Regions from separate parts of the Labrenzia sp. PO1 genome, predicted to be linked through region 2. Evidence: predicted binding sites of a transcription regulator. Region 2 holds the regulator's gene; each other region holds the start of a gene.

Evidence for each region. The regulator PhoB, encoded in region 2, activates phosphate uptake and scavenging genes when phosphate is short. The targets are predictions, from matches to a motif close to TGTCATNNANCTGTCAT.
Region 1: HCG46_RS22640 (alkaline phosphatase) is a predicted target of PhoB. The motif match lies at 2,187-2,203, and genes of this name have one in related genera.
Region 3: HCG46_RS06595 (alkaline phosphatase) is a predicted target of PhoB. The motif match lies at 2,065-2,081, and genes of this name have one in related genera.
Region 4: HCG46_RS02325 (UDP-2,3-diacylglucosamine diphosphatase) is a predicted target of PhoB. The motif match lies at 1,853-1,869, and genes of this name have one in related genera.

The regions. Positions count from the first base shown of each region.
Region 1 covers NZ_JAAXCR010000004.1:532,008-536,261, forward strand. The annotation lists gene HCG46_RS22635 (multidrug effflux MFS transporter) at 1-331, shown strand, start outside; gene HCG46_RS22640 (alkaline phosphatase) at 544-2,118, opposite strand; gene folP (dihydropteroate synthase) at 2,413-3,249, shown strand; gene folK (2-amino-4-hydroxy-6-hydroxymethyldihydropteridine diphosphokinase) at 3,246-3,761, shown strand; gene HCG46_RS22655 (sulfatase-like hydrolase/transferase) at 3,872-4,254, shown strand, end outside.
Region 2 covers NZ_JAAXCR010000002.1:439,063-443,316, reverse strand. The annotation lists gene pstA (phosphate ABC transporter permease PstA) at 1-184, shown strand, start outside; gene pstB (phosphate ABC transporter ATP-binding protein PstB) at 232-993, shown strand; gene phoU (phosphate signaling complex protein PhoU) at 1,025-1,720, shown strand; gene phoB (phosphate regulon transcriptional regulator PhoB) at 1,801-2,502, shown strand; gene HCG46_RS09930 (GcrA family cell cycle regulator) at 2,829-3,365, opposite strand; gene HCG46_RS09925 (aspartate aminotransferase family protein) at 3,807-4,254, shown strand, end outside.
Region 3 covers NZ_JAAXCR010000001.1:1,418,076-1,422,329, forward strand. The annotation lists gene HCG46_RS06585 (ABC transporter ATP-binding protein) at 1-884, opposite strand, end outside; gene HCG46_RS06590 (DeoR/GlpR family DNA-binding transcription regulator) at 881-1,687, opposite strand; gene HCG46_RS06595 (alkaline phosphatase) at 2,144-3,646, shown strand; gene HCG46_RS06600 (hypothetical protein) at 3,777-4,235, shown strand; gene HCG46_RS06605 (ATP-binding cassette domain-containing protein) at 4,245-4,254, shown strand, end outside.
Region 4 covers NZ_JAAXCR010000001.1:485,546-489,799, reverse strand. The annotation lists gene HCG46_RS02335 (OmpP1/FadL family transporter) at 1-797, shown strand, start outside; gene HCG46_RS02330 (SDR family oxidoreductase) at 866-1,645, opposite strand; gene HCG46_RS02325 (UDP-2,3-diacylglucosamine diphosphatase) at 1,915-2,718, shown strand; gene HCG46_RS02320 (glycosyltransferase family 1 protein) at 2,715-3,764, shown strand; gene HCG46_RS02315 (threonine/serine dehydratase) at 3,963-4,254, shown strand, end outside.

The DNA of each region.
Region 1 (4,254 bases), on a different contig from region 2:
GTCAACGCTGATGTGCTATGTCACGCTCACCCATGAACCGACGATCCTGACGGTGATGGGGCCGGTGGCGCTGTTCACATTCGCGCTGGCGCTGGTTCTGCCGGCAAGCTTTACTGAATCCATGGCGCCATTCCCGCATATCGCCGGTTCGGCAAGTTCCATGCTCGGCTTTCTGCAGTTCGGCGGCGGCATTGTCGCCAGCCTCGCAATCGCCGCGCTCGGAGAGCCGATCCTCGGTCTCGCTTTCATTCTGCCGGGTATGCCCATCGCCGGCATCATTCTGTTCCTGATCCTGCGCAGCCAGATCCGTCAGCCGGCGGCGGCGGAGTAGGCGCTCATTATCCGCCTCTCCGTCGTCATCCAGGCCAACCGCAGCGCGAGCCGGGACCGGGGAGGCACAGCGCCGAATGATAAGTCTCCATCGGAAACACCTCGGCTCTCCGGTCCCGGATCTCCGCTTCGCTGCGTCCGGGATGACGAAGGTAGGTTTTTTAAAACAAACGGGCCGGTTTCCCGGCCCGCTCTTTTTTCTGGAAACTCTGATCAGGCCTTGCGAACCGGGTCCAGCGTGACGGTGTGCAGTTCGACGTCGTCACGGTCCATCAGGCGGACGGTGAGCTGTTCGCTCTGACCGTCGATGTCGACCAGGCCGAAGAACTGCAGACCCATGGAGGGGGGCAGGTTGGCGCCCTGTTCGGCGGTCGGGGCCTTGATGTACTTAAGCTCCGGGCCGAAGGTCATGTCGAGATCGTTCGGGCCGAAGGTGCCGGCATGGATCGGGCCGGAGACGAATTCCCAGAACGGCTTGAAGTCCTGGAACTGGGCCTTGTCCGGATTGTAGTAATGCGCGGCGGTGTAGTGCACATCGGCGGTCAGCCAGACGATGTTGTCGATGTCTGCCGTCTTGATGAAGCGCAGCAGATCGGCGAATTCCAGTTCTCGGCCCTTCGGAGCGCCGTGATCGCCGTTGGCAACCGCTTCGGCGCCAGCCTGGTCTTTCCAGTTGTCCCAGACGATCAGGCCGATCGGCATGTCGCAGGCGACGACCTTCCAGGTGGCGTTGGAATTCAGAAGTTCACGCTTCAGCCAGGCAAGCTGCTCGGCGCCGAGGATGCGCGAAGCCGGTGTCATGGTGTCTTCCATCGAAGCGCCGTTCGGCCCGCGATAGGAGCGCAGGTCCAGGAAAAATACGTCCAGCAGCGGACCATAGGCGATCTTGCGGTAGACGCGGCCCGGCTCGGCTGGGGTGTAGCGGATAGGAGCCAGCTCGTGGAAAGCCCGGCCGGCGCGAGCGGCCAGAAGGTGGATGTTCTTCTCGCTGTAGCGATCGTCGGACAGGAGATCCTTGGAGGACGACCAGTTGTTGACGACTTCATGATCGTCCCACTGGAAGAAGGTCGGGACTTCCGCGTTGAACGCCTTGAGGTTCTCGTCCATGAGGTTGTATTTCCACTGGCCGCGATATTCGTCCAGCGTTTCGGCAACCTTGGATTTTTCTTCCGTGACGATGTTCTTCCAGACGGTGCCGTCCTTCAGCTCGACGGTTTCCTTCATCGGGCCATCGGCATAAATCGTGTCGCCGGAGTGGATGAAGAAGTCCGGCTGATGTTTTGCCATGGTGGCGTAGGTCTTCATGCCGCCGCGGTCGGTATCGATCCCCCAGCCCTGACCGGCGGTATCGCCCGACCAGGCGAAACGAATGTTGCGGCGGGACGCCGGGGCGGTGCGGAAGCGGCCGGTCATCGGCTCGGATACGGCATTGACGTCGTTCAGGTCGGCAAAGGCGACGCGGTAGAAGACATCCTGATCGGACGGCAGGTTCTCAAGTAGTCGCTTGACGGCAAAATCCGAGTCGGGAAGCGCATTGATCGGGGCAAGGCGCCGCGGCGTTTCGAACGTGCCGGTGGTGTCGACTTCCACCAGCATTTGCGCCGGGCGGTCCGAGCGGGCCCAGATCATGCCGGAATTGGCATCAACGTCGCCGGATTGAAGGCCGTGCGTGATCTGCGGGCGCGAGGCCGCACGCGACAGGCCCGGCATGGCCAGCGGTGAGGCCAGTACCAGACCGGTAGCAACCGATGATTTCAGAAAATTGCGTCGAGAAACGTTTGAAGACATTTTCAAGCTCCGTGGCTGGGGACCGCAGGGGCGAGTCCCTTGGCAAAAACATCAGGTGCTGAAGCTCCGTGACAGACGGATGTCTGTTCCAAGACCGTTTCCCGAATTTTTGATGACGGCGTGTGCGGATTGCCGGAAAACCGCCGCGGAACGATTGAACCTCCAAATTGCTTCCAAATCGTGATCGTCCACAGCCTTGGAGCGGGGTCAAGCAGGGCGAAGTCGCATTGGTGCCGCTTGACCGTCGGTGTCAGACGGGCCAAACACGTGCCTGACCGTCAAAAGGACGCAATGATGCCGACCCCGACAGCCTACGAGCCGCCGCGTTTCGACGCCGGACACCAACGCCCCCACGTGATGGGGATCCTGAACGTGACCCCGGATTCCTTTTCCGATGGCGGGCGCCACGCCAATGCGGATGCCGCCTTGCGGCGTGCACAGGAAATGATTCTGGAAGGGGCCGATATTCTTGATGTCGGCGGCGAAAGCACGCGGCCGGGCTCCGAACCGGTGCCGCTGGACCTGGAATGGTCGCGGCTCGATCCGATCCTTGATCAGGTGATCGACATGGGGACGCCCGTATCGATCGATACCTACAAGGCGGAGATCGCGCGCCGCGCGTGTGCGGCAGGGGCGGTCATCGTCAATGATGTGTGGGGTCTGCAAAAGGATCCGGCCATGGCTGACGTCGTTGCCGAGGCCGGTGTGCATGTGGTTATGATGCATAACCGTCTTGCCGCCGATGCCGGACTGGACATTCTTTCGGACATCGACCGGTTCTTCGAAATCTCGATGGAACTGGCGGAAAAGGCAGGGATCGCCAGGGAAAAGCAGATCCTTGATCCGGGCTTTGGCTTCGGCAAGACCATCAACCAGAATTTCATCGTCCTGAACCGTTTCGAAACGCTGAAGAAACACGGCCTTCCGCTGGTGGCCGGTGCGTCGCGCAAGCGCATGATCGGTGCCGTGCTGGAAGCGGAAACGGAAGACCGGCTGTTCGGATCCGTTGCCGTTCACATGACGGCCATGCTGAAAGGGGCTGCGATTGTGCGGGCGCATGACGTAAGTCCACATGCCGATTGCGTGCGTATGATCGAGGCAACCCGCCTGGAACGGAACCCTGTCGAATGAATGCCGAAAATGCGATGGCTGACGCCCCGACCCGTTGTGCGCTCGGGCTCGGATCCAACCTTGGTGACCCGAAGGCCAATCTGGATGAGGCCATCCGCCGGCTGGAGGAAACGCCCGGCGTCACGCTGGTGTCCCGGTCCTCCGATTACCGGACGCCGCCCTGGGGGCCGGTGCCGCAGGACGATTTCCGCAATTGCTGCGTGGTGATCGATACCACCATGAGCCCGCAGGCGCTGCTGAAGCGCTGTCTTGAAATCGAGACCGAACTCGGACGTGTGCGCGACGTGCGCTGGGGCCCAAGGACGCTGGACATCGATGTTCTGATCTACGGTCTGCAAAAGGTCGCCGAAAACGACCTCGAAATCCCGCACCCGCGTATGGGCGACCGGGCCTTCGTTCTGATCCCGCTCGCCGAAATCTGGCCCGACGCCCCATTGGGCGACGGCCGCACCGCGATGGAAGCATTGGAAACCTGCCCGGACCAGGATGGCGTGGTGAAGCTCGACGGGTGAAGTTTTGAACCGAGTGGCGATAGCGCCGGGGCGGTGAAACCGACGGATGGAACGTTAATTTAAACATTCTTGGACAGGATCCGGCTGGAGATTATCCAGGTCCCGTATTCATGCCAGTTGTTCAAAGTCTGAAAAATGCTCTTGAGAAGCGGCATCTCCTGTCGGCGGATACGCTCACGTTTGCCTTTGGGGCTATCCTGATCCCGAATGCCGTCTTCATTTTTCTCAGCTTGTTCTACTGCCCTTTCCGGACGTTCTTCGTTCTCCTGTTGTCCTTGATCTGTCTGCTGGGTCTCTACCTGCATCGGTCTGTCTTCTTTGTTCTGCTTCTTGCGGTGATGACCGTTGACGTTCTTGTCCTGATTTCCAACTTTTTCCAGATGCCGTTGCCAATGCTGGTCGACTCCCTGCGTTACGCTGGCAATCTCAGCCTGATGAATTCTGCAGTCTACCTTGCGGCCGTCATTGTTCTGTTGGTGTCCTTTGCCCTGAC
Region 2 (4,254 bases):
TGTGGCTGCCGGTTTCTTCTCTCCGAACTCGGCCATGCCGGCCCAGATCTACGAGTGGGCGAAACGCGCCGACCCGGCTTTCTATGAACGCGCTTGGGGCGGGATCATCGTGCTGCTGGTCTTCCTCATGACCATGAACATTATCGCTATCATCCTGCGCCGCAGGTTTGAACGCCGCTGGTAAGGATTGCTCCGATGAACGAGATGCCGAATTTTGAACAGGCGAAAACCATGACCGACAGCAAAATTTCCGCGAACAAGGTGCAGGTCTATTATGGCGATACCCACGCCATCAAGGACGTGGACATCGAGATTCAGCCGCGGTCCGTGACTGCCTTCATCGGTCCGTCCGGGTGTGGCAAGTCGACGTTCCTGCGGACGATCAACCGCATGAACGACACCATCGACATCTGCCGTGTGGAAGGGTCGATCAAGATCGACGGTGAGGACATCTACGATCCCAAGGTCGATCCCGTACAGCTGCGCGCCAAGGTCGGCATGGTTTTCCAGAAGCCGAACCCGTTTCCCAAATCGATCTACGACAACATTGCGTACGGTCCGCGGATCCATGGTCTGGCCCGCAACAAGTCCGAGCTTGATGAAATCGTTGCCTCCAGCCTGCAGAAGGCCGGGCTTTGGGAAGAAGTCAAGAACCGTCTGGACGAGCCGGGCACCGGCATGTCGGGCGGTCAGCAACAGCGTCTGTGCATTGCCCGTGCGATTGCCGTCAGCCCGGAAGTGATCCTGATGGACGAACCGTGCTCGGCGCTTGACCCCATCGCGACCGCGAAGGTGGAAGAGCTGATCGACGAACTGCGGGAAAACTTCACCATCGTGATCGTGACCCACTCGATGCAGCAGGCTGCCCGTGTGTCTCAGCGTACCGCGTTCTTCCATCTGGGTGTTCTGGTGGAGGAAGGTCTGACGGAGGACATCTTTACCAATCCGAAGGACAAGCGTACGCAGGACTATATTACGGGCCGCTTCGGCTAAGCATTTTTTAGGTTTCTGAAGGGGACACAGGATGTCTGAACATACAGTCTCGGCTTACGATGACGAACTGACGGCCATGGCCGGCAAGGTTGCCGAAATGGGTGGTATTGCCGAAAAGGCTTTCGCCGATGCGGTGTCCGCGCTGGTGTCGCAGGATCTGGAGCTTGCCAAGGCGACGATCAAGGGCGATGTCCGTCTGGACAGCCTTTACAACGAACTTGAAGTGAAGCTGATCGAGCTGATCGTCCGTCGTCAGCCGATGGGGCAGGACCTGCGTGAAATCACCGCCGCAACGCGCATTGCCAATGACCTGGAGCGTGTTGGCGATCTTGCCAAGAACGTTGCCAAGCGCGTCATCGCCATCGACAGCGACTTGCAGTCCAAGAAGCTCGCGATCGGTGTGGAGCACATGACGGAACTCGCTCTTTCGCAGCTCAAGCAGGTGCTGGATGCCTACGCCCGCAAGGATGCGGAAGCCGCCCGCCGGGTTCAGGAAGCCGACGCCGAAGTCGACGCGATCTACACGTCGATCTTTCGCGAACTCTTGACCTACATGATGGAAGACCCGCGGGTCATTACCCAGTGCGTCCATCTCTTGTTCTGCGCAAAGAACATCGAGCGCATCGGCGATCACGCGACGAATATCGCCGAGAACGTCTACTACATGGTCACTGGCGAGCGTTTGCCGGAAGACCGGGCAAAGGTCGACGAAACAGGCGCGGTCTGACCCGCCGGTAATCGTCGGATTTGCAGAAGATCTTAACGGCCGGCGCTTCGGCGCCGGTTGCGGTAATTGGAGCGAGATGTATGCCGAAGGTGCTCATCGTTGAAGACGAAGAACCGCTCAGCCTTCTATTGAGATACAATTTGGAAGCGGAAGGGTACTCGGTCGAGTCCTGTGTCCGGGGTGACGAGGCGGAAATCCGCCTGCGGGAAAGCCTGCCGGATCTGTTGCTGCTCGACTGGATGCTGCCGGGCCTGTCCGGAATTGAACTGTGCCGCCGCCTGCGGGCGCGCGAGGACACCGAGCGCCTGCCGGTCATCATGCTGACGGCACGCGGTGAGGAAGCAGAGCGCATCCGCGGCCTGTCGACCGGTGCCGACGACTACGTGGTCAAGCCCTTCTCGGTACCGGAATTGATGGCCCGCGTGCGCGCCATCCTGCGCCGGGCAAGCCCGGAAGTGGTGTCCAGCATGTTGCGGTCCGGCGATATCGAACTGGATCGTGAAACGCACCGCGTTCGCCGCAACACCAAGGAAATACACCTGGGGCCGACGGAATTCCGCCTGCTGGAATTCCTGATGACATCGCCTGGCCGTGTCTTCTCCCGCGAACAACTGCTGGATGGGGTCTGGGGTCACGATGTCTACGTGGACGAACGCACTGTCGATGTTCACGTCGGTCGCTTGCGCAAGGCTCTGAACAAGGGCAAGGCAAAGGATCCTATCCGTACCGTCCGTGGTGCCGGATACGCCTTCAATGACCAGTTCACCTCTGCCACTGCCTGAGGGCAACTTGCAGAATGGAATTAAGGAGCCCGCTTTCTAGCGGGCTTTTTGTTTCTCAGCGGTTATGTGCCTTTCGCGGAGCAAGGTTCTCTTCTGCGACAACCCCATCAGTTGTGTCGGTGTCGGGGCTGATCCTGCGGTCCCTGTCGTGGCGGAGTGGTCAAACAAGGTTTGTTTTGATGGAACGGAAACGGCATGGAGCGGTGCCAAGAACAAGCCGTGGGAGGTCACTGGTCGGGGTCGGGCATCTGGTCAATGGAAGGCCCAAACAAAAAAAAGCCCGCCAGATGGCGGGCTTTCTCATGAATTGGTTAGGTGCGAGGCTATCAGCCTGCCTGAGCCATCGTCTTGCGATCGCGGCGGCGGTCGGCGACCGGCTGATACGCGATCTTGCAGTGATGAGCGCAGTAGGGGACGCCGGCATCGGACTGGCGGCCGCAGAAGTAGAAGTCGTCGGTCGCCGGGTCGCCAATCGGCCATTTGCAGGTCCGCTCGGTCAGCGTCAGGATGGTAGCCCGCTGCGAGATCGGAACGAGCTCTGCAATCGGCTCTACGCGCGGCTTGGCAGCCACCACTGGTGCAGGCGAGATGTCTGCTTTCAGGGCCGTTGCGCCGATCGACTGCGGATGTGACGTCGTCGGTTTCTTCGGCGCTGCACCCGTTGCAGGAGCTGCGGTGCGCGGCCGGCGCGGCTTGGCGCTTGAAGAGGTGGACTTGGCGCGGCCGGACAGGCCAAGGCGGTGCACCTTGCCGATCACGGCGTTACGGGTAACACCACCCAGTTCGCCTGCGATCTGGCTTGCGCTCAAGCCGTCGCCCCAAAGCTTTTTGAGAAGCTCAACTCGTTCGTTTGTCCAACTCATTGCCGCACCCTTTAGTTTGACCGTCCTGCGGCCATTAACCCCGTGTTAAGCATGCGCAAGCACGCTTAATGCTGGCAGATCTAGTGCCTCTTGGTGATTTGCCTCACGAGATCTCGTGTCTGATTGCTGAGAGGTTACAATAACGTTAATTTGTCAGGCAACCACTCGACCCAAACCAGTTGGGGATGAAACGACTTTTCCCCAATTATGGCGAGGTCATTGAGAATTTTATGAAATCCGCCCTCCGCGGCACATGAAATGTCTTGTGCGCCATTTCCATTGACAGTGCATGGTACCGGCAGTGTATAAGAAAGCCGCTGCGTGCCGCCTCATCGGGGCGGCACGTTGCGTTTTGGCCCTTCGGCATCTTTTCAAGGTGACGGCCCGGCGTCGGGGCGACGCAGGGGACAGCAGGGGCGTTTAAAGGAGACAAACGAGGTTATGTCCGCGACTGCACTATTCGGAAATTACGCAAGATCGAACCTGTCTTTCGATCATGGGGAAGGCGTCTGGCTGGTTACCACCGATGGCCGACGATTCCTCGATTGCGGTTCCGGCATCGCGGTCAACGCACTCGGTCATGCCCATCCGCATCTGGTCAAGGCATTGCAGGATCAGGCAGCCAAGCTGTGGCATACCTCCAACCTGCACCAGATCCCGGATGGCGAACGGCTGGCGCAGCGCCTGTGCGCGGAAACCTTTGCCGACAAGGTGCTGTTCGTGAATTCCGGTGCGGAAGCGATGGAAGCTGCCATCAAATGCGCGCGCCGTTATCATTATGACAACGGCAACCCCGAGCGGTTCCACATCGTGACCTTCGAAGGCGCTTTCCATGGCCGGACCATCGCGACCATCGCGGCTGGCGGCCAGGCGAAATATCTTGAAGGCT
Region 3 (4,254 bases), on a different contig from region 2:
ACGGCACGAACAGACGCGTTGACCGGGCCGCCGTCTTCCAGATGCATTGCCTCCGGGCGCAGGCCGAGCTTGAAGTCCGGCGCGGTGCACAGCTTCCTGAAGGCATTGGCCGGAAAGAGGTTCATTGGCGGGGTGCCGATGAAACGGGCGGCAAAGGGCGTTGCCGGTTTTTCGTAAAGATCCCGCGGGCTCGCCACCTGCTCCAGCCGGCCACCATTCAAAAGCACCACCTGATCGGCCATGGTGATGGCCTCGACCTGATCATGCGTGACATAGACCATCGTGAAGCCGAGCTGCTGCTGCAGCGCGCGGATCTCCACCCGCATTTCATGGCGCAGCTTGGCGTCGAGATTGGACAGCGGCTCGTCCATCAGGCAGATCGGCTTTTCGCCGATGATTGCCCGCCCAAGGGCGACACGCTGCTGCTGACCGCCCGAAAGCTGACCCGGCTTGCGCTCCAGCAACTGGCCAAGGCCCAGCAGATCGGCAACCCGTGCAAGACGCCGGTCCCGCTCGGCCCTGCCGACCCGGCGGACCTTCAGGCCGAAGATGATGTTCTCACCGACATTCAGATGCGGAAACAGCGCATAGGACTGGAACACCATGGCAAGGTCCCGCTTGGCCGAAGGACGGCCGGTGACATCCTCTCCGCCGATCAGGATGCGTCCGCTGCTGACATTCTCGAGGCCCGCAATCATGCGCAATGTCGTGGACTTGCCACAGCCGGACGGTCCCAGAAGTGCCGTGAAGGAGCCTGCCGGAATATCGATCGACAGGCCATCGACGGCCACCGTCTCACCCCATGAACGCGACACCGTTTCAAGGACGATCGGCTTGCCGGCGCCAGAGGGTTTCGCACCCGGGATATGCGGATCTGATGTCACGCCTCATCCCCGTCGTCGGCCACGAACACTTCCGTTTTCGTGCCTTCCAGCGATGCCAGGAAAACATCCGGCACCGGGCAATCCGTGAAGATCGCATCGACATCGCTGAGTTGACCGCCGCGCACATGGGCGTTCCGGCCGAACTTGCTGTGATCGAGAACCAGATAGGACCGGCGGCAATTGGCGAGTATCGACTGGCGGGCCGCCACTTCGTCCTCGTGGAAATCCAGCAGCGTGCCGTCTTCATCGACACCGGCGACACCAAAAATGCCGATATCGACCTTGTAGTTGGAGAAGAACGCCTGCGCTGCGGACCCCAGCACATCGCGGTCGCCATGGCGCAACCGCCCGCCGGTGATGGTCACCTGAAATGACGGATTGACCGAAGCCGTGAAGGCCACGTTCAGATTGTTCGTGAAAACCGCCAGTTTCTCATGTCCAACCAGGGCCTGCATCACGATCTCCGGGGTGGTGCCGATGGAAAACGCTATCGACTGGTTGTTGCCGACATGGCCGGCCACCAGTTTCGCAATCAGCTGCTTTTCCGGAAGATTGAGAATCTGCCGGGTGGAATAGTGGATGTTGGACGCTGGTGCCGGAGGCTCGACGCCGCCGTGGGTCCGGCGCAGGATCCCCAGTTCGCAAAGACCGTTGACGTCCCTGCGAATTGTCTGCGTGGTTACCTCGAACCGGTCCGCCAGTTCCTCGACGGACGCAAACCCTGCCTTTTGTACCAGATCCGCGATTTCGGCCTGACGCTTTGAAATGTCTATTTGCCCAAGCATGTTCTTCTGATCCGCCATCGTCCCCTCTCCTCCTGCTGATGCAGAAGGCCAGTTGCTCCAAAGGCATCATGTTGACTCGAAAAAGCCTGACTTCGAAGCCCGTTAAAACATTTTCATATGAACCTTATTCGACGCTCATATGAAAATGATGTGACAATAGGGGATAGCGGGCAGCCCAGGAACACAGGACGCGACAGCGTCCTCAGATTTCAGGACTGCAATTTTCTATCTGTAATTGCCCGGGCTTTTCACGAGGCTGCCAGGTCGATTACCCGGCCAGGGACCGACCCTCCGGTTTGAAAACAAGACGCTAACGAAGAACAGACAAGACGGCGCAGAAGTAGAAGAGTTGAATTCAATCGTGGAGGTTATGTAATAAAATAACAAATCTGTTTCGTCATCCAACTGTCAATCAGATGTCATGCAGCGTTTTTAAGTAGCTCCCGGGATGCACCCTCACCTCCGGGAGATATCATGAAAACGATCGTTTGCACTTCGCTGGCGCTGGCCCTTACCGGCTCCGTCGCCATTGCTCAGGACGCCCTGCCGCAAGCTTCCAGCCAGTGGTACAAGGATGGCGAAGCCGCCATTCAGGCCATTTTGGACCGTCAGCCGAACACCAACCGCGCCAAGAACGTGATCCTGCTGATCGCTGACGGCAACGGTGTCGGCACCAACTACGCCACGCGCCTTTTCGACGGTCAGCAGAAAGGCATGCTGGGCGAGGAAAACGTTCTCCCGTACGAAACTCCGGAGTTCTACAGCGCCCTGGTCAAGACCTACAACATCAACGCCCAGACGCCGGACTCCGCTCCGACCGCCGGCTCGATGAACACAGGCGTGAAGCAGCGCTTCAACCTGATCAACCTCGGTGAAGAAGCCATCCATGACGATTGCTCCACCGTTGAAGGCAACCAGCTTGCCCTGTTCTCCGAAATGATGACCGAAGCCGGCAAGTCTGTCGGCGTGGTTTCCACCGCCCGCCTGACCCACGCAACTCCGGCTGCCGTCTACGCCAAGACCGCAAACCGCAACTGGGAAGACGCGGTGCCGGAAGGCTGCACTGCACAGAAGGACATCGCGACCCAGCTGATCGACGCCATGGAAGCCGGCACCGTTGATTTCGCAATGGGCGGCGGTGGCCGTTACTTCCTGCCGAAGGACAAGGAAATGGGCGGGCTGAAGGGCCGCCGCGAAGACAATGTCGACCTGGTTGAGCGTGCAACCGGACTGGGTGCACAGTTCGCATCCGACACCGCCGGTTTCCAGTCGCTGAAGCTTGACGGCTCCAGCCCCGTACTGGCCCTGTTCAACAACAGCCACATGGAATATGAGGCCGACCGCGCCGACAATGACGAGCCGTCCCTGGCCGACATGACCAAGGCAGCCATCGAATATCTGTCCAAGAACGAAGGCGGCTACTACCTGGAAATCGAAGCCGGCCGCGTCGACCACGCCAACCATGACGGCAATGCGGCCCGCGCCATGCGCGACGGTGTCGCCTTTGCAGAAGCCGTTGCCATGGCTGACGAACTGACCAACGATGAAGACACGCTCATCATCGTCACCGCCGACCACGAACATGCCATCGCCTTCAACGGCTATTGCGGCCGCGGTTCGGCCATCCTCGGCCTTTGCTACGACGTTGCCCAAGTGGGCATCAAGCATTCCGACAAGGTTCTGACCGCGGACGACGGCAAGCCGTACACCGTGATCGGTTACCTGAACGGCACCGGTTCCGTTCTGAAGAAGGGCGAAGGCGAAAACGACTACACCGGCTCGCGCCCGGACCTTGACCAGGAAACCGCCACCGATTTGGACTACGTCCAGCAGGCGCTGATCCCCAAGTCCTCCGAAACCCATTCGGGTGAAGATGTTGCTGTCTACGCAAAGGGCCCGTGGGCACACCTGGTCGATGGCACCATCGAGCAGAACGTGATCTTCCACATCATGAACCACGCTGTGAACGCCCAATAAGCCTTCAGTCAGCGTCCAACAAGCGCTCAGCGGGATCCCTGGTCGAATACCGGCCAGGGATCCTGAAGGCCTGCCGCCCGGCAGGCCTTTGCCTGTTTGTCATATTAGCCGGATAAGTTAGGAGCATGAATTGGCCAGAACCAGGGATGTCATGAACCGCAGACAGCTCATCGTCGGGCTCGGCCTCGCTCCGTTTGCCGGAATTCTGCTGCCGGACACGGCCGGTGCGGCGGACGCCCCCCTCAAGTTGCGCACGCTTTACAACAAGGACCGGAGCTTTTCCAACCTCGCCCATTCACTGGAAGGCACCAGGGTATCGGTCGGTGGCTACATGGCCCCACCCCTGAAGGCCGACAGCCAGTTCTTCGTGCTCACCAAGATTCCGATGGCAGTTTGCCCGTTCTGTGAAACCGAGGCGGAATGGCCGCGCGACATTCTCGCCATCTACACCAAGCGCATTGTCGACGTGGTCGCCTTCAACAGCAAGATCGTGACACGGGGCGTTCTGGAACTGGGAACCTTCAAGGATCCAGAGACCGGGTTCCTCAGCCGGGCAAGACTTGTCGATGCTGTCTATGAACGCAGCTGACAGCGTCTCATGAATCTTG
Region 4 (4,254 bases), on a different contig from region 2:
TCTCGTTGAACGTCAACCCGACGGTTGCGCTTCAGATCAACGACATGTTCGCGATCGCGATCGGTGTTCAGGCGCAATACCTGGACGTGTCGCTGAAATCCGCCGACGCCACTTCCGGAGCGGGCTTCCCCCGTTCGAACCAGATCACTGGTGATGACATCGGTTTCGGTGTGACGGCTGGTCTGACGGTGCGACCGTTCGAGGGGACTGAAATCGGACTTGGATATCGCTCCGGTGTCGGTCACGATCTCGACGGCGACCTGTTCGCCGGTGGTGTCACAACGGCGATCGGCCTGGGTGTCGTTACGCCGGACATGATCAACCTTTCCGCAAAACAGAAGGTGACCGACAAGATCCGCGTTCTTGGAACGGTGGAATGGACCAACTGGAGCCGGCTCAAGTCGCCACGTGCGATCAACGACGCAACCGGCGCAGAGGCCACCGTCCTGCACTTCAACTATGACGACGGCTGGTTCTTCTCTCTGGGCGGTGAATACGACTTCAACGAGAAGCTGACCTTCCGCGGTGGTGTCGGTTACGAAATCTCGCCGATCGACGAAAAGATCCGCTCCACGCGTCTGCCGGACAATAACCGCTGGTGGCTGTCGGCTGGTGCCAGCTACACCTTCAACGAGCACCTGGCGTTCGATGTCGGCTACACGCACATCATTCCGGAATCGACCGATATCAACATCGATTCCAGTCACCAGGACTACAACGCGGCATTCGGTACCTATTCGGGGGATGTTGACAGCAGCGTCAACATCATTTCTGCCGCGCTGCGCTACAAGTTCTAATCAGAAAGATCAGCCATTCAGCAAAGGCCGGGGCATATGCTCCGGCCTTTCTTCATGACTTTGGACGCTTAGAACGCCGCCGGATAGAGCCCGCCATCCATCAGGATGTTCTGGCCGGTGATGTAACCGGCGTGGCGAGAGCACAGGAAAGCGCAGGTCTGGCCGAACTCCTCGGCTGAACCGAAACGTCTTGCCGGGATTTCCGCTGCCTGTGCCGCCCGGACATCCTCGATGCTTTTGCCTGACTGCTGCGCGGCGCGCTCGAAGCCGCCTTTCAGACGGTCGGTGTCCATCTTGCCGGGCAGCAAGTTGTTGACCGTCACGCCGTGGGGGGCAAGCTGGCGGCAGACGCCGGCCAGGAATGCCGTGAGCCCCGCCCGAGCACCGCTGGACAGATCGAGACCTTCGATCGGCATCTTTACCGAAAGCGAAGTGATGTTGACGATGCGGCCGAAACCGCGCTTCTTCATGCCGGGAACAACCGCCTGGATCAGCTCGATGGGGGTGACGAAATTCTGCACCACACCTTCCATCAGCGCCGCACGGTCCAGCTCGGAATAGTCGCGCCGGGGCGGGCCACCATTGTTGTTGACCAGGATGTCCGGGTCCGGGCAGGCCGCCAGAAGCGCTTCTTGTCCCTCCCGTGTGGAAACATCCGCTGCGATGGCGGCAACGCTCACGCCGAAGCGGTTCTGCAGCAGGGTGCGGGTTTCTTCCAGAACCGTTTCGTTACGTCCGTTCAGGACGATGTCGCAGCCTGCTTCCGCCAGCGCTTCGGCGCAGCCCTTGCCGAGGCCGCGGCTTGACGCACAGATGATTGCCTTTTTGCCCTTGAGGCCGAGGTCCATGAACGTTCTCCTTGATGCAGGTTGGACATGCTTTGTGGCTGGCAAAACCCGATGCTGTCAAATGCCGTCAGGGACATATGGAGCCGGTCAGCATCCGGCAAGATGTTCGTGAAGCAACGGAATGAAGTGAGGGAGGCCAATACCCGATCCGTGCCGGTGTTAATCATTAAGCTGGAAAACAAACAGGCCCGGGGAAGTCACGCCGTTTGTCATAATAGTGATACTTGAATCGCGTCTATAGCGCTCCAAAGGGAATTTGGAGAAGTGCTATGTCTACCGCTGAGGCATCGCGGCATTACCGGGCCTTGTTTATTTCCGACGTCCATCTTGGCACGCGCGGTTGTCAGGCGGAGATGCTGCTGGACTTTCTGAAGGACAATGAAGCCGAGACCATCTATCTGGTCGGCGACATTGCCGATGGCTGGCGTCTGCGGCGGTCCTGGTACTGGCCACAGCTTCACAACGACGTGGTGCAGAAGATCCTGCGCAAGGGGCGCAAGGGAGCCCGGGTCATCTATATTCCGGGAAATCACGACGAGTTTCTGCGCAGCTTCCTCGGTACGCATTTCGGCGGTGTGGAAGTGACCGACAGCATCATTCACGAAGCTGCCAACGGCAAACGCTATCTGGTCATTCATGGTGACCAGTTCGACGTGGTGATCCGCCATGCCAAGTGGCTGGCCTTCTTTGGCGACAAGGCCTATGTGACCGCGCTCGGCGTCAACACCTGGCTCAATGTAGTCCGCCGCCGTCTCGGCCTGACCTACTGGTCATTGTCCGCCTGGGCCAAGTTGAAGGTAAAGAACGCGGTCAGCTTTATCGGACGTTTCGAAGAAGCCCTGTCCGACGAGGCGCGCCGGCAGGGCGTCGATGGCGTCATTTGTGGTCATATTCACCACGCCGCGGACCGTGATATGAACGGCATTCACTACATCAACACGGGTGACTGGGTGGAAAGCTGCACTGCGGTTGCCGAGCACCACGATGGAACATTTGAGGTGATCCGATGGGTGGACCGTACCCAGGAGGAGGCCGTGCCGGCGAAAGCCAAGGAAGCACCGGTCGCCGCATGAGTTCCATTCTGATTGTGACGGATGCCTGGCATCCCCAGATAAACGGTGTGGTTCGCTCGCTGGAGCGCACGGCCGAAGAACTCGAGAAGATCGGTGTGCGGGTGGAATTCCTGACCCCTCAGGAATTCACGACGCTGCCGTGTCCGACCTATCCGGAAATTCGCCTGTCGTTGACCCATCGCGGCATCGTGCGTAGGAAGATCGAGGATTACGGCTGCGAGCATCTGCACATTGCAACGGAAGGCCCGCTCGGGCTTCTGGCGGCAAGCGTCGCCAAGAAGGCTGGGCGTCCGTTCACCACGAGTTACCACACCCGGTTTCCCGAATATGTTTCAGCCCGGCTGCCGGTTCCGCTGACTTGGTCCTACAGCTGGCTGCGCCGGTTTCACAATTCCGGCTGCGGCTGCATGGTCGCAACACGGTCGCTGGAGCAGGATCTGCGTGACCGTGGTTTTACCAATCTGATGCGCTGGTCGCGCGGTGTGGATGAGCAGCAGTTCAAGCCTTACGAGGGTTCCGTTCTGCCAGCCGACCTGCCGCGCCCGGTGTTCATGTATGTCGGCCGGGTCGCAATCGAAAAGAACATCAAGGCGTTTCTGGATCTCGACCTGCCGGGATCGAAAGTGGTGGTCGGTGGTGGCCCGCAGCTCGACAGTCTGCGCCGGGAGTACCCGGGGGTGCATTTTACCGGTTCCAAGGTGGGCGAAGATCTCGCAAGGCATTATTCCGACGCGGATGTCTTCGTGTTTCCCTCACTCACCGACACCTTCGGCAACGTTATGCTTGAGGCCCTGGCCTGCGGCGTGCCGGTTGCCGCTTTCCCGGTAATGGGCCCGCTCGACGTCATCAGCGATACGGGGGCGGGTGTCTTGTCGGAAGATCTGCGCGAAGCGGCTGAAGCCGCGCTGGATATCCCACGCGAACATTGCCGCACGATTGCCATGAATTACACCTGGGCGGCCAGCGCACGTCAGTTCCTGGACAATTGCATTGAAGCCCAGGACATACACAACGCCCGTTCGACGCAGGGAAAAGCCGCCGAATAAGGCGGCTGCCCTGATGTGCGATGACGTTGCGCAGTGCGGCAAACGAAATTGACACCAAGACAAGTTCCCGCTGGAACTGCCCGCTTTCCTGTGAAAACACTTGCATCGAGACCCGGCCCTGAAAGGGGCCGAGGCATTGCCTTGTACGCTTCTGCGGCAGGCCTCCGAGCAGTTGTTTGACGTTTAGAGCGAGTTCCGATGACGAATATGCAATCGCTGCCTGTGTCTGAAGCAGGTTCAAAGTTGGCTGGTAAAACCGTTTCCATAGAAGATGTTGAAGCCGCAGCGGAGAGGATCCGAAGCGAGGCGCTGGTGACACCGCTCCTGAGGCATCCGTTGCTGGATGAGGTAACCGGGGCAACCGTCGTCGTGAAACCGGAAAACCTGCAACGCAGCGGCTCGTTCAAGTTTCGCGGGGCCTTCAACCGCCTCAGCCTCATCCCGCCGGCAGACCGACCCAGAGGCGTTGTGGCCTGTTCGTCCGGAAACC